Pararoseomonas sp. SCSIO 73927: one gene and its partner. The protein of the gene in region 1 interacts with the protein of each later gene in a pairwise test. Links are inferred from orthologs where the notes say so. Each region holds a gene or a part of one and is shown in the gene's direction. Other genes may lie near its edges.

Region 1 (7,784 bases):
GTCGCGCCCGTGGCCGTTGCCCTGGCCGCCACCGCCGTTGCCGTCGCGGCGCGGCGGGCGGCCCTGCTGCTGGCGGTTCGGCCGGCGCGGCACGGGGCCGGTCGGGATCTCGCCCTCGGCCGGCACCTGCTGGCGTGTCAGCTTCTCCACGGCGCGGAGGAGGGAGATCTCGTCCGGCGCCACCAGCGCCACCGCCTCGCCCGAGGCGCCCGCGCGGGCCGTGCGGCCGATGCGGTGGACATAGGTCTCCGGAACCTCCGGAAGGTCGTACTGGATCACGTGGGTCACGCCGTCCACGTCGATGCCGCGCGCCGCGATGTCGGTGGCCACCAGGATCGGGGCGGTGCCCTTCTTGAAGGCCTCCAGCGCCCGCTCGCGCTGGCCCTGGCTCTTGTTGCCATGAATGGCGCCGGCAGCCAGGCCATCCTGCTCCAGCTGCTTCACGATGCGGTCGGCGCCGTGCTTGGTGCGGCTGAACACCAGGGCGCGGCCTACCGTCTCGCCGCGCAGCAGGTCGGCCAGAAGGCGGCGCTTGCCGTCGGCCGAGGTGTGGATCACCCGCTGGTTCACCCGCTCGGCGGTGGTCGCCACCGGCGTCACCTCCACCCGCACGGGGTCGGGCAGCAGCTCCTTCGCCAGCTTCGCGATGTCCTCCGGCATGGTGGCGGAGAAGAACATCGTGTGCTTCGTGCGCGGCAGCATGCCGGCGATGCGGCGGATGGAGGGCCAGAAGCCCCGGTCCAGCATCTGGTCGGCCTCGTCGAGGACGAAGACCTCGATGCCCTCCAGCTTCAGGGCGCGCTGGTTCAGCAGGTCCATCAGCCGGCCCGGCGTCGCGATCAGCACGTCCACGCCCTTGGCCATGGCGCGCTTCTGCGGGTTCTCCGGCACGCCGCCGAAGATCAGCGCGGTGCTCGGGCGGATGTGGCGGCCATAGGCGCGCACGCTCTCATGGATCTGCGAGGCCAGCTCGCGCGTCGGGGAGAGGATGAGGACGCGGCAGGTGTAGGGCGCGGCCCGCTTCGGGTCGTTCGCCAGCCGGTGCAGCAGGGGCAGGGCGAAGGCGGCGGTCTTGCCCGTGCCGGTCTGGGCGATGCCCAGCACGTCGCGGCCCGTGATGGCGGCCGGGATGGCCTGGGCCTGGATCGGGGTCGGGGTGGTGTAGCCCTCCTCCTCCAGCGCGCGCAGAAGGGGCGCCGCGAGGCCGAGCTCGTTAAACTGTGTCATGGATTCCAATCGGGGCGGCCCAGAACCCGGGCTGCCAGGGCGGGTGGAGGCGCCCCGCGTGTCCGGTCGCATCCAGGGTATCGGAGATCTCGACGCCCCGGTCAGGGCCGCGCGCATCATTGCGCGGGGCGGCCGTCTCACGCGGCCGAGGCGTGGCCGCGGCTGGCGCCGGGCACGGGCAGCAAGATGGGGCAAAGCCTGCTGCGGTGCAAGATGCCAGGAGGCGCGCTTGACGCGGGGCCGGCCGGCGGCCAGCACGGGGCCATGGGCCGCCAGGAACTGCTGCACCGTCCTGCCTTCCGGGTGAGCTGGCGCCGCCGGCTCCTCCGCCTGTTGCTCGTCCTCATTCTCGGCCCCCTGGCGCTGATCGCCCTCTTCCGCTTCGTCCCCGTCCCGGTCACGCCGCTGATGGTCATCCGCTCGGTCCAGGGGGAGGGGATGCGGCACGACTGGGTGCCCCTCGACTCCATCGCCCCCGCCCTGGCCGAGGCCGTGGTGGCCGGGGAGGACAACAATTTCTGCCGCGAATCGCTGGGCTTCGACTTCGGCGCCCTCCGCGAGGAGGTGGAGGCCTGGCAGGACGGCGAGACCCCCCGCGGCGCCAGCACCATCACCATGCAGACGGCGAAGAACCTCTTCCTCTGGCCGGGGCGGGATCCCGTGCGGAAGGTGATCGAGGCCTGGCTGACGCCGCAGATCGCCCTTCTCTGGCCGAAGCAGCGGGTGATCGAGGTCTATCTCAACAGCGTGGAGTTCGGCCCCGGCATCTACGGCGCGGAGGCCGCCGCCCAGGCCTTCTTCAACAAGCCGGCGGCCCGCCTGACCCGTGGGGAGGCGGCGCGGCTGGCCGCGGTGCTGCCCAGCCCCCTGAACTGGTCCGTCACCCGGCCCAGCGAGCGGGTGCAGCGCCGGGCCGCCGTCATCGAGCGCCGCACGGGCCAGCTCGGCCCGCTGCTGGACTGCCTCCGCTAGTCCGGGCTCCGACAGGACGGGCGGGGCTGGAGGCCGCGGCGCCTCTCTGAGAGGATCGGGGCCATGATTCCGGGATCCCGCCAATGAGCCAGCTGTTCCAACCCCTCCGCCTCGGCGCGCTGGAGCTGCCCAACCGGATCGTCATCGCCCCCATGTGCCAGTACTCGGCCGAGGAGGGGCGGGCGACGGACTGGCACACCATCCATCTCGGCCACCTCGCCCTCTCCGGCGCCGGGCTGCTGATCTTGGAGGCGACCGCCGTCTCGGCGGAGGGCCGCATCTCCCCCGCCGATCTCGGCCTCTACTCCGACGATAACGAGGCGGCGCTGGCCCGGGTGCTGGAGACGGCGCGCCGCCACGCCTCCATGCCGATTGCGGTCCAGATCAGCCATGCCGGCCGCAAGGCCTCCAGCCGGGCCCCCTGGGAGGGCGGGTCCCAGATCCACCCCGGCGAGCCCGGCGGCTGGCGAACCGAGGCTCCCTCCGCCCTGGCCCATGCCGAGGGCGAGGACACCCCGGCGGCGCTGAGCGCGGAAGGCCTGGCCCGCATCCGCGAGGCCTTCGCCGAGACCGCCCGCCGCGCCGCCCGAATCGGGCTGGATGGCATCGAGATCCACGGCGCGCACGGCTACCTGCTGCACCAGTTCCTCTCGCCGCTCGCGAACGTGCGCAACGACGAGTACGGCGGCAGCCTCGAGAACCGCATGCGCTTCCCGCTGGAGGTCTTCGACGCCGTGCGCGAGGCCTTCCCGGCAGATCGCCCGGTCTGGATGCGCCTCTCCGCCACGGACTGGGTGCCGGGCGGCTGGGACGTGGAGAGCACGATCGCCATGGCCCAGGCCCTGAAGGCGCGCGGCTGCGACGCCATCCACGTCACCACCGGCGGCGTCTCCACCCGCCAGCAAATCCCCCTCGGCCCGGGCTACCAGCTTCCCTTCGCGCGGCAGGTGAAGGAGGCGGCGGGCCTGCCCGTGATCGGCGTCGGCCTCATCACGGAGCCGGAGCAGGCCGAGGCGGTGGTCGCCAACGGCGATGCCGACGCCGTCGCCCTGGCCCGCGCCATCCTCTACGACCCGCGCTGGCCCTGGCACGCGGCCGCGAAGCTCGGCGCGCGCGTCGCCGCGCCGAGGCAGTACTGGCGGTCCCAGCCGCGGGAGTTCAAGGACCTCTTCACCGGCGCCGCCTACGGGCAGCGCTGAAGGCTCAGCGCGGGGCGCGATGGCCGCGCAGCCACTCCAGCAGCACTGCTCCCGCGCGCGGATCGCCGTGGATCACCGGATGCCCGGCCCGGCCCGAGCGGTGGAGGGTGCTGCCGGGGATGGCGGCGGCGAGCGCCTCGCCCATGGCGACGGGCACGACGGGATCCTCCGCGGAGACCATCACCAGCGTCGGCGGCAGCGCCTTCGCCGCGCCGCGAAGGGCCGCAATGCCGTCCATCGGATGCCGGTTGAGCCAGGCGACCGCCGGCAGCCAGGGCAGGTGGATGCGGATCGTCTCCGTCATGGAGGTGAAGCCGCTGTCGATCACCAGCAGGTCGGCACGGCCGGAGGCGGCCAGATGGATGGCGGGGGCGGAGCCGATGCTCTCCCCCAGCACCGCCAGGCGCCGCCCCGGCCACCGGCCGCGTGCCCAGGCCGCCATCGTCTCCGCCGTGGCCCTCAGAGACGCTTCGGTGGGCGCGCCGGGATTGCCGGAATAGCCCGGATACTCCGCGGCGACGACGGGAATGCCGGCCGCGACGAGGTTCTCCGTGCTCGCCGCCGACCAGCCCGCACGGGACCCGTTCCCGTGAAGGTGGAGAAGAACCGGCGCCCCCGGATCGCCCCCCGGATCGGCTTCCGGATCGGCGAACAGGAAGGCGAGGCGGCCGGAGCCCGGCACCTCCACATGCCCCACCTGCCAGATTCCCGAGGCAGCGACCGGAACGCCGTTGTGCCGGGCAGGGAAGAGAAACCGCTCCTGCATGGCCCAGACCGTCACGATCGGGGCCAGAACCACCAGCAACAGGATGAGGAGGATCAGAGGCACGGGGCGCGGCAGGGCTCTCAACGGCTCGTCCTGGGGGTTGTCGGGGAACCGGCCCTACAGCGTCGGCCGCCGCCCGAAGCCCGGCTCCTCCGGCGGCTCGGCGAAGCTCTCCTCGATCGTCTCCACGAAGGCGCCCGGCGGCCCGCGGCGGGCGGCCAGCAGCACGGAGCCCACCGCCGCCTCCTCCCCCGCCAGCAGCGCCTCGACCGTCCCGTCCGCCCGGTTCCGCACCCAGCCGGAGAGCCGCGCGGCCGAGGCCTCCCGCACCATCCAGTCCCGGTAGCCCACGCCCTGCACCCGGCCGCGGATTCGCAGCAGCCGCGCCTTCACCGGGAGAGTTCCAGCAGCCGCGCCGCCAGCGCCACATCCGCCGCGATCCGCGCGCGCCGCGCCTCCGCCTCCGGATCCGTGCCCCAGAAGGACTCCTGGTAGGTCTCGTCCAGCGTCGCCAGCCGGTGCGCCTCCGCCGCGTCGATCCGCCCGGCCGAGAGCGCCAGCCCGAGCACTAGGCTGCCGAGCGCCGGCACCGCGATCCCCAGCGCCGAGAGCCCGAAGGGCGAGTGCGCCGCCACCGCCGCGTGCAGCGCCCGGAGCGAGGAGGGGGGCTGCGCCACGTGCGCGATGCCCTTCGCCACGTGCAGCGGCGCGTCGTGGTGCAGCGCCGCCCAGTCCAGCAGGGGCTGCCAGTTCTCCGCCTCCAGCGCGGCGAGGCGGTAATCCTCCGCTCGGTAGCAGAGCAGGTCGCTCTCCCCGTACTCGGCGATGGCGGCCGCGCTCGGCGCCGGATCGGGCGCGATCCGGTCCACAGCGGTGCCGACGAGGCGCGTCAGCGGCACCTCCTCCATCGACATCTCGCCGCCCTTCTCTCCGCCCGCCGCGTGCCACTCGGCCGCCACAGCCTCGGCCAGGGCGCGGCCCGGCAGGTGCAGCGTGGTGCCGCCGGGCAGGCGCAGCGGCTTCCCATCCAGGGCGATGCCCCAGCCGGCATCCACGGGCTGGACGGCGGCCTCTTCCCAGAAACGCTTCATCCCCCGCAATTGGGGTCCCCGGGGGGCCCGTGGCAAGCTGCCGGGCATGGGAACCGTCGCCCTCTACGCCGTCGCCGCCCTCGCCGAGATCGGTGGCTGCTTCGCCTTCTGGGGTTGGCGGCGCCTCGGCTGGGGCGCCTGGGTGCTGCTGCCCGGCACCGCCTCCCTCGCCCTCTTCGCCTGGCTCCTCACCCTGTCGGAGGCCGCGGCGGCCGGGCGCGCCTTCGCGGCCTATGGCGGCGTCTATGTCGCCGCCTCCATCGCCTGGCTGTTCGCGGTGGAGGGACGGGTGCCCGACCGCTGGGACCTGGCGGGCGGCGCTATCTGCCTGCTCGGCGCGGGGGTGGTGCTCTGGGGCGGCGGGGCGGGCCGCTGATGGCGGGCGGGGCCGACCTGCGCCGGCTAGCCCTGGCGCTGGAGGGCACGGAGGAGGCGCCGCACATGGACCGCGCGGCCTTCCGCGTGGCCCGCATCTACGCGACCCTCGCCGCGGACGGGCTGAGCGCGAACCTGAAGTTCTCGCCCGAGGACCAGGCCATGAAGTGCCTGACCCACCCGGAGGCCTTCAGCCCAGTCCCTGGTGGCTGGGGCCGGATGGGCTACACCACCGTGCTGCTGGAGGCTGTGACGACGGAGGAGCTGGCCGCAGCGCTGGAAAGCGCTTGGCGCGGCGCCCTGCCGCGCCGCCGGCCGCGCCGGCGCTAGGTCGAGCAAGGGGGGGCAGGCCAGAGGGGCGGGCCAAGGGGCTAGGCGAGCGCGCGCGCCGCCTCCCGGAACCCCGCCGGATCCCCGATCCGCCCCTCCACCGCCGCGTGCGCCGCCTTCCACAACGGCAGCGCCGCCGCCAGCGCCGCGTGCCCCGCCTCCGTCAGCCGGAGCAGCCGCCCGCGCCGATCCGCCGCATCCGCCTCCACCCGGACCAGCCCGCGCCGCTCCAGCGGCTTCAGCATCGCGGTCAGGCTCGTCCGGTCCATGCCCAGCAGCGCCGCCACCGGGGCCATGGGGGGCGGGGAGGGGCGGTTCAGCGACATCAGCAGGGAGAACTGCCCGTTCGTCAGCCCCGCCGGGCGCAGCACCTCGTCGAAGTGCCGCGCCAGGGCCCGCGCCAGGCGCTGGGCGTGCAGGCACAGGCAGGTGTCGCGGACGGCAAGGGTGATCTCGAACGGGATCGCGACGGGCTTTGACACCGGCCATATATGTTGGTATCAACCTTTTCTGTCAAGGGCGGGCGGGGGCCTGTCCGGCAGGACAGGGAACCGGGCCCATGCAGACCAACGCCTACCTCTACTTCGACGGCAACTGCGAGGAGGCCATGACCCATTACGAGAGGGTGCTGGGCGGGAGGATGATCGCCATGCTCCGCGCCACGGGCACGCCCGCCGAGGCGCAGATGCCGCCGGGCTGGGCGGAGAAGATCCTGCACGCCTGCCTGGACGTAGGCGGCACCACGCTCATGGCCTCCGACGCGCCGCCGAACCTCCCCGCGGGCACGCCGGGCGGCTTCTCCGTCAACATCAACACGGACACGCCGGAGGAGGCGGAGCGCGTCTTCGCCGCCCTCCTCGAGGGCGGCGAGGTGCGGATGCCCATGGCCCCGACCTTTTGGGCGCAGCGCTTCGGCATGCTGGTGGACCGCTTCGGCACGCCCTGGATGGTGAACTGCGTTCTGCCCGAATGCACCGAGGCGGGCGCCGAGACCGCCGTGCCGGCGGCCTGACCGGGGCCGGGCCGCCCCCCCCTCGACGCGGGGGGCCTGAACCGCGTTACCGCATCGGGAAGGCGGCGTCGCACCCCTCCTCGCGCCCGCCGATCCGCCCGCCGATCCGCACGCTGACGGGCGCTCCTCCGGGAGCGCCCGTTGCCCTGTCGCGCACAGCCGCGCTCCCCGGGCTGGCCACGCCTCCGGTCGGCTCGTCCGGGTCCGGGGCCTCCAACGCCGGCCGCAGATCGGACCCGGGCTGCCCGGCGCACCCGCCGCGCGCGGGCAAGATTTCATCCATCGGTTAAAAACCCTTTGACGCCAGCCAGAGACAGGAGAAAGATCGCTTCAGTTCGAATACGAAGTATTCTGACAGGATACAAATTGCCCGACGGAACCGACATGCCAGAGGAGATGGGCGCCGCACCCGAAGGCGGCGTCCGCCCGCTCGCCTCCGCGCTGAAAACCCTCGCCCTGCTGGACCACCTCAGCCACAGCCGCCGCCCCGTCCGGCTCTCCGTGCTGTCGCGCGAACTCGGCGCGGGGCGCGCCACGATCTACCAGCGCCTCGTCACGCTCATGGCGGCGGGCTGGGTGGAGCAGACGGCCGAGGGCGCCTTCCGCCTCACCCTCCGCGCCGCCCGCCTCTCTCAGGCCGCGACGGAGCAGGCCGGGCTCGGCGACCGCACCCTCTCCGTCCTCGAGACGCTCTGCGCCGGGACGGGCGAGGCCGCGTCCCTGGCCGTGCTGGAGGACGGCGTGCCCCGCATTGTCCAACGCGTGGAGCCGAGCGGCGTGCTGCGCGTGGAGATGCGCGTGGGCGCCGCCAT
Region 2 (5,250 bases), 3.3 Mb from region 1 along the record:
CTGCCGCTGGAGGTGATGCAGACCGCGCAGTTCGTGCGGCCGGCCGAGCTGGACCGGCGCCTGCCGGCCGCAGTGGCCTTCGCCGGCGCGCCGAGCCTCTTCACGCCCGCCCCGGGCGAGCGGGGCGGGGCCGCGGGCGACGTGGCGGTGGCCGCGGCGATGCCGGCGGCGGCTGCCGCGGCGGTGGCGATGGCCGGAGCGGCCCTGGCGGCCCCAGCCGCGGGGGCGACGGCGGCGCCCGTGGCGGATCTTAGCCTTCTCGCCGCCCTGCCCCTGCCCCCCGAGGCGCCCCCGCCGCCGCCTGCGCCCGTGCGCGCCGCGCCCGCCGAGCGGGCGGCCGCGCCGGTGGTCGTCGCGGAGCGCGCCCCGGTTGAGCGGGCCCCGGTGGAACGGGCAGTGGTGGAGCGGGCGGTGGCGGAGCGCCCGGCGCGGGTGGCGCCGCCGCACCTGCCGCAGGTGGCCTCGGCGCGCCTGCCTGAGCCTCGCGAGGTCGCGCCGCGCGACGCCGCCCCCCGTTTGGCCGAGCCCGTCCGCCGCCCCCGCCCGATTGACGCCCGCCCGCTCGAGCCCCGCGTGGCGGAGCGCGAGGTGGATCGCGGCATGAACCTGGCGGCGCCGCCGCAGCCGGCCGCCCTGCTGCGCACGGCGCTCCACATGCGCCCGAGCGCCCCGCCGCCCCCTGCCCCGGTGGCGCCGCCCATGGCCTCGTCCATGGGCTCCATGCTCGGGGGCGCGGCCCGGCCGATGCTCGCGCCGCCGGTGCCGGTTGCCAGTGCCAGCGCCGCCACGCTGGGCGCGGTGCGGTGAACGACCCCGCCGCCCCCGACCCGAACGCCGCCATCGCCTACCAGCTGCGCGAGCCCGTCCGGGCCGAGCGGGTGGGGGATGGGCGCAACGCCGCGCGGCTGGGTCAACCGGACCTGGCGCGCCGCGCGGTGCTGGAGAAGAGCCGCGGCCGGCTGGTGATCGCCGCCGCGGGCTTCGGCCTGCTCTACGGCGCCGTGGCGCTGAAGGCGACGGTCGCGACGGTGATCGACCCGCGCGAGCCGCGGCGCATGCCGACGGAGACGGCGTCGATCCCCCGGCCGGAGCCGGTGACGGGGCGCGCCCCGATCACGGACCGCAACGGGGAGATCCTCGCGGTCTCGCTGCCCGTCACGGCGCTCTACGCCAATCCCCGGCAGATCGAGAATCCGGCGGAGGTGGCCGCGCGGCTGGCCCGCGTGCTGCCGCAGCTGGACCGGGAGAGGCTGGTCGGGCGCCTGATGGGGGAGCGGCAGTTCTCCTACCTCGCCCGCGCGCTCACGCCGCGCGAGAAGCAGGCGGTGAACGACCTCGGCATCGCCGGGCTGCACTTCGAGGAGGGCGAGCGCCGCTACTACCCGCAGGGGCGGGCGGCGGTGCACGTGCTGGGCAACGTGGACGTGGACGGCGCGGGCCTCTCCGGCATGGAACGCTACCACGACGAGCGACTGCGGGCCCGCCCGCACGACCCGCTGCGGACCGCCATCGACATCCGCGTGCAGCTGGCGCTGCGCGACGGCGTGGCGAAGGCGATCGAGGACTTCTCCGGCATCGGCGGCGCCGGCGTGGTGCTGGATATCCACACGGGCGAAGTGCTGGCGATGGTGTCCCTGCCGGACTACGACGCGGGCGGCATCGGCGAGGCCTCGCCCGAGCAGCGCTTCAACCGCGTGACGGTCGGCACCTACGAGCCGGGCTCCACCTTCAAGCTGTTCACCGCCGCGGCCGCGCTGGAGTACGGCACCTCCAACGTCTACTCCAGCACCTTCAACGCGGCGCAGCCGATCCGCTTCGGGCGGTTCACCATCACGGACTACAAGGGCAAGAACCGCGTCATCACCTTCCCGGAGATGCTGGCCTACTCCTCCAACCTTGGCGCCGCGCACATGGCGCAGGGCTTCGGGCCGCAGCGGCAGCGCGAGTTCCTGGGGCGGATGGGCATGCTCTCCCGCCCGCAGATCGAGCTGACGGAGACGGCGGTGCCGATGGTGCCGCCGGCCAATGGCTGGCGCGAGATCAACATGCTGACCATCTCCTACGGCCACGGCATCGCCGTGACGCCGCTGCAGGTGGTGACCGGCGTCTCCGCCCTCGCCAATGGCGGCATCCTGCGCTCCCCCACCCTGCTGGCGCAGCCGCCGGGCACGCAGCGGGAGGGGACGCGCGTGATCAGCGAGCGCAACTCGGAGACGATGCGCCGGCTGATGCGGCTGGTGGTGACGGACGGCTCCGCCAAGGGCGCGGAGGTGGCGGGCTACTTCGTGGGCGGCAAGACCGGCACGGCGCAGAAGACCGGGCCGCGTGGCGGCTACCTGCCGAACAAGCGCATCGCGGCCTTCGTCGGCGCCTTCCCCATGCAGGCCCCGCGCTACGCCATCTACGTGATGGTGGACGAGCCGAACCCGAACGCGCGGTCTCACGGCTACGCGACGGCGGGCTGGGTGGCGGCGCCGGCGGCGGGCACCGTGATCTCCCGCATCGCGCCGGTGCTGGGGCTGGTGCCGGAGAACCCGCAGGACCCGGGCATCGTGCAGGCCGTCAGCATCCCGTTGCAGCCCGGGCGCGGGGGACCGCGCCCCGCCACCGCGGCCGCGCCCGCCGCGCGCCCCGCGGCGCCGCCCGCCGTGCCGGGGCGCCCGATGACAACGCCCGCGATCGCGCCGCGGCCGGCCGTGCCGCAGCCCGTGCCGTCCTCCCCCACCCTGGCGCCGCCCGTGCCGCTGCGGGTGACGGAGCTGGACGCGATGCGGGAGCAGGGCGTCAGCCGGATCCGCTTCACCATGGCCGCGCAGGCCGCCACCCTCACCGGCCCCGGGGCGGTGACGAGCCATGAGGCTCGATGACCTGATGGCCCGGCTGGACTCCGTCGCGATCCGCTTCGAGGGCCGGCCCGAGGTGACGGCGCTGACGGCGGACAGCCGGCAGGTGGTGCCGGGCGCCCTCTTCGCCGCGCTGCCGGGCGCGCGCACGGATGGCCGCGCGCATATCGAGGAGGCGGTGCGCCGCGGCGCCGCGGCGGTGCTGGCGCCGGAGGGGACGGAGTGGCCGCCCGGGGTGCCGCCGCGCCCGCTGGTGACGGCCGCCGACGCGCGGCGCGCGCTGGCGCTGATGGCCGCGCGCTTCCACGGCGCGCAGCCCCGCACGGTGGTGGCCGTGACGGGGACGAACGGCAAGACGAGCACGGCCGACTTCCTGCGCCAGATCTGGGCCGATGGCGGGGAGCGCGCGGCGTCCATGGGGACACTGGGCCTGGTGGCGGACGGCTTCCCGCCCGGACCTTCGCTGACGACGCCCGACCCCGTCTCGCTGCACGCGACGCTGGCCGCGGTGGCGCGCGCCGGGGTGACGCACGCGGCGATGGAGGCCTCCTCCCACGGGCTGGAACAGCGGCGGCTGGACGGGGTGATGCTGGCGGGTGCCGGCTTCTCCAACCTGACGCGCGACCACCTGGACTACCACGGCACGATCGAGGAGTACCGCGCGGCGAAGCTGCGACTGCTCGACACGCTGCTGGAGGCGGGGCGCCCGGCGGTGGCGAACGCGGACATGGACGGGGCGACGCTGGCCGCCATCCGCTCCATCGCGGCCCGGCGCCGGCTGCGGCTGATGACGGTGGGCGAGGCGGGGGCCGACCTGCGCCTGCTGCGCCACGCGCCGCTGGCGGACGGGCAGGAGATGGAGGTCAGCCTCTTCGGCATGCGGCAGGTGCTGCACCTGCCGCTGGTCGGGCGCTACCAGGCGGACAACGTGATGCTGGCGGCGGCGCTGGCCGTGGCGACGGGGCTTCCGGCGGACCGCGTGCTGCGCGCCCTGCCCCGCCTTTCCGGCGTGCGCGGGCGGATGGAGCTGGCGGCCCGGCTGCCGAACGGGGCGGCGGTCTACGTGGACTACGCCCACACGCCGGACGCGCTGGAGCGGCTGCTGACCGCGCTGCGGCCGCATGCCGCGCGCTTGCACGTGGTGTTCGGCGCCGGCGGGGACCGGGATCCCGGCAAGCGGCCGCTGATGGGTGCGGCGGCGGCGCGGCTGGCCGACCGGGTGGTGGTGACGGACGACAATCCCCGCAGCGAGGACCCGGCCGCGATCCGGGCAGCGGTGCTGGCGGGCTGCAACAGCGTGAGTGCAGGGGGCGGCATCGACATCGGCGGGCGGGAGGCGGCGATCGCGGAGGCGATGGCGGCGCTCGGGCCCGGGGACGTGCTGGCGGTGGCCGGCAAGGGGCATGAGAGCGGGCAGACGGTCGGCGGGGTGACGCATCCCTTCGACGACGTTTCCGTGGTGCGGGCGCTGGCGGGAAGTGCGGCGTGAGCGCGGCGCTGTGGGACACGGCCGCGCTGCGCGCGGCGACGGGCGGCGACGTGCCGGAGGGCGTGGCGGTGACCGGCGTGTCCATCGACAGCCGGAGCGCCAGTCCGGGCGATCTTTTCGTCGCGCTGCGGGACGCGCGCGACGGCCATGATTTCGTGCCGGACGCGCTGGCGCGCGGCGCGGCCTGCGCGATGGTGGACCGTGACGTGCCCGGCGTGGGGCCGCTGCTGCGCGTGGGGGACACGCTGGCAGGGCTGACGGCGCTGGGTGCCGCAGGGCGGGCACGGTCCGCCGCGCGCTTCGTCGCCGTGACGGGCAGCGTGGGCAAGACGACCACGAAGGAGATGCTGGCGGCCGGACTCTCCGCCTGCGGGTCCGTGCACGCGGCGGTGGCGAGCTACAACAATCACTGGGGCGTGCCGCTGACCCTGGCGCGGATGCCGCTCGGTGCCGGGTTCGGTGTGATCGAGCTGGGGATGAACAACCGGGGCGAGATCGCGCCCCTCTCCCGCCTCGCGCGGCCGCATGTGGCGGTCATCACCACCATCGCGCCGGCCCATCTCGGGCGGCTGGGCTCCATGGAGGCGATCGCGGAGGAGAAGGCCGACATTGTCCTGGGCCTGGAGCCCGGCGGGGTGGCGGTGATTCCGGCGGAGGGGCCCTGCGCCGATCTGCTGCGCCGGCGCGCGGAGGAGGCGGGCGTGCGCGCCGTGCCCTTCGGCGAGGGCGGCGCGGCAAGTTTGCTGGAGTGGGAGGGCGGGGCCGAGAGTCAGTCCTTCCGCGTCTCGCTCGGCGGTGAGAGCTACGACGTGTCCCTGCCCGTTCCCGGCCGGCACATGGCGATGAACGCGGTGGCCTGCCTGGCCGCCGCGCGGGCGCTTGGGGCCGATGTCCGGCGCTTCGCGGAAGGGCTGGCGG

Evidence for each region.
Region 2: the proteins of mtgA (region 1) and VQH23_RS16730 interact in binary tests that used the Escherichia coli proteins (3 or more experiments, as listed by UniProt). The link is inferred for Pararoseomonas sp. SCSIO 73927 from one-to-one orthologs.

The regions. Positions count from the first base shown.
Region 1 is NZ_CP146232.1:219,650-227,433, reverse strand. Bases 605-3,345 are described here. They hold mtgA (monofunctional biosynthetic peptidoglycan transglycosylase), read left to right. Parts: upstream 605-1,491; coding sequence 1,492-2,199; downstream 2,200-3,345. Other genes in these bases: VQH23_RS01235 (NADH:flavin oxidoreductase/NADH oxidase), read left to right, coding at 2,283-3,345; VQH23_RS01245 (DEAD/DEAH box helicase), read right to left, coding at 605-1,227. Outside these bases: more of VQH23_RS01245, read right to left, coding at 1-604; more of VQH23_RS01235, read left to right, coding at 3,346-3,398; VQH23_RS01230 (alpha/beta hydrolase), read right to left, coding at 3,403-4,248; VQH23_RS01225 (acylphosphatase), read right to left, coding at 4,282-4,557; VQH23_RS01220 (ATP12 family protein), read right to left, coding at 4,554-5,255; VQH23_RS01215 (YnfA family protein), read left to right, coding at 5,302-5,631; VQH23_RS01210 (MmcQ/YjbR family DNA-binding protein), read left to right, coding at 5,631-5,960; VQH23_RS01205 (MarR family transcriptional regulator), read right to left, coding at 6,002-6,442; VQH23_RS01200 (VOC family protein), read left to right, coding at 6,520-6,972; VQH23_RS01195 (IclR family transcriptional regulator), read left to right, coding at 7,357-7,784. UniProt on the Escherichia coli protein: Peptidoglycan polymerase that catalyzes glycan chain elongation from lipid-linked precursors. May play a role in peptidoglycan assembly during cell division in collaboration with other cell division proteins.
Region 2 is NZ_CP146232.1:3,555,588-3,560,837, reverse strand. Bases 336-3,335 are described here. They hold VQH23_RS16730 (penicillin-binding protein 2), read left to right. Parts: upstream 336-803; coding sequence 804-2,867; downstream 2,868-3,335. Other genes in these bases: VQH23_RS16725 (UDP-N-acetylmuramoyl-L-alanyl-D-glutamate--2,6-diaminopimelate ligase), read left to right, coding at 2,854-3,335; VQH23_RS16735 (hypothetical protein), read left to right, coding at 336-807. Outside these bases: more of VQH23_RS16735, read left to right, coding at 1-335; more of VQH23_RS16725, read left to right, coding at 3,336-4,332; murF (UDP-N-acetylmuramoyl-tripeptide--D-alanyl-D-alanine ligase), read left to right, coding at 4,329-5,250. UniProt on the Escherichia coli protein: Essential cell division protein that catalyzes cross-linking of the peptidoglycan cell wall at the division septum. Required for localization of FtsN.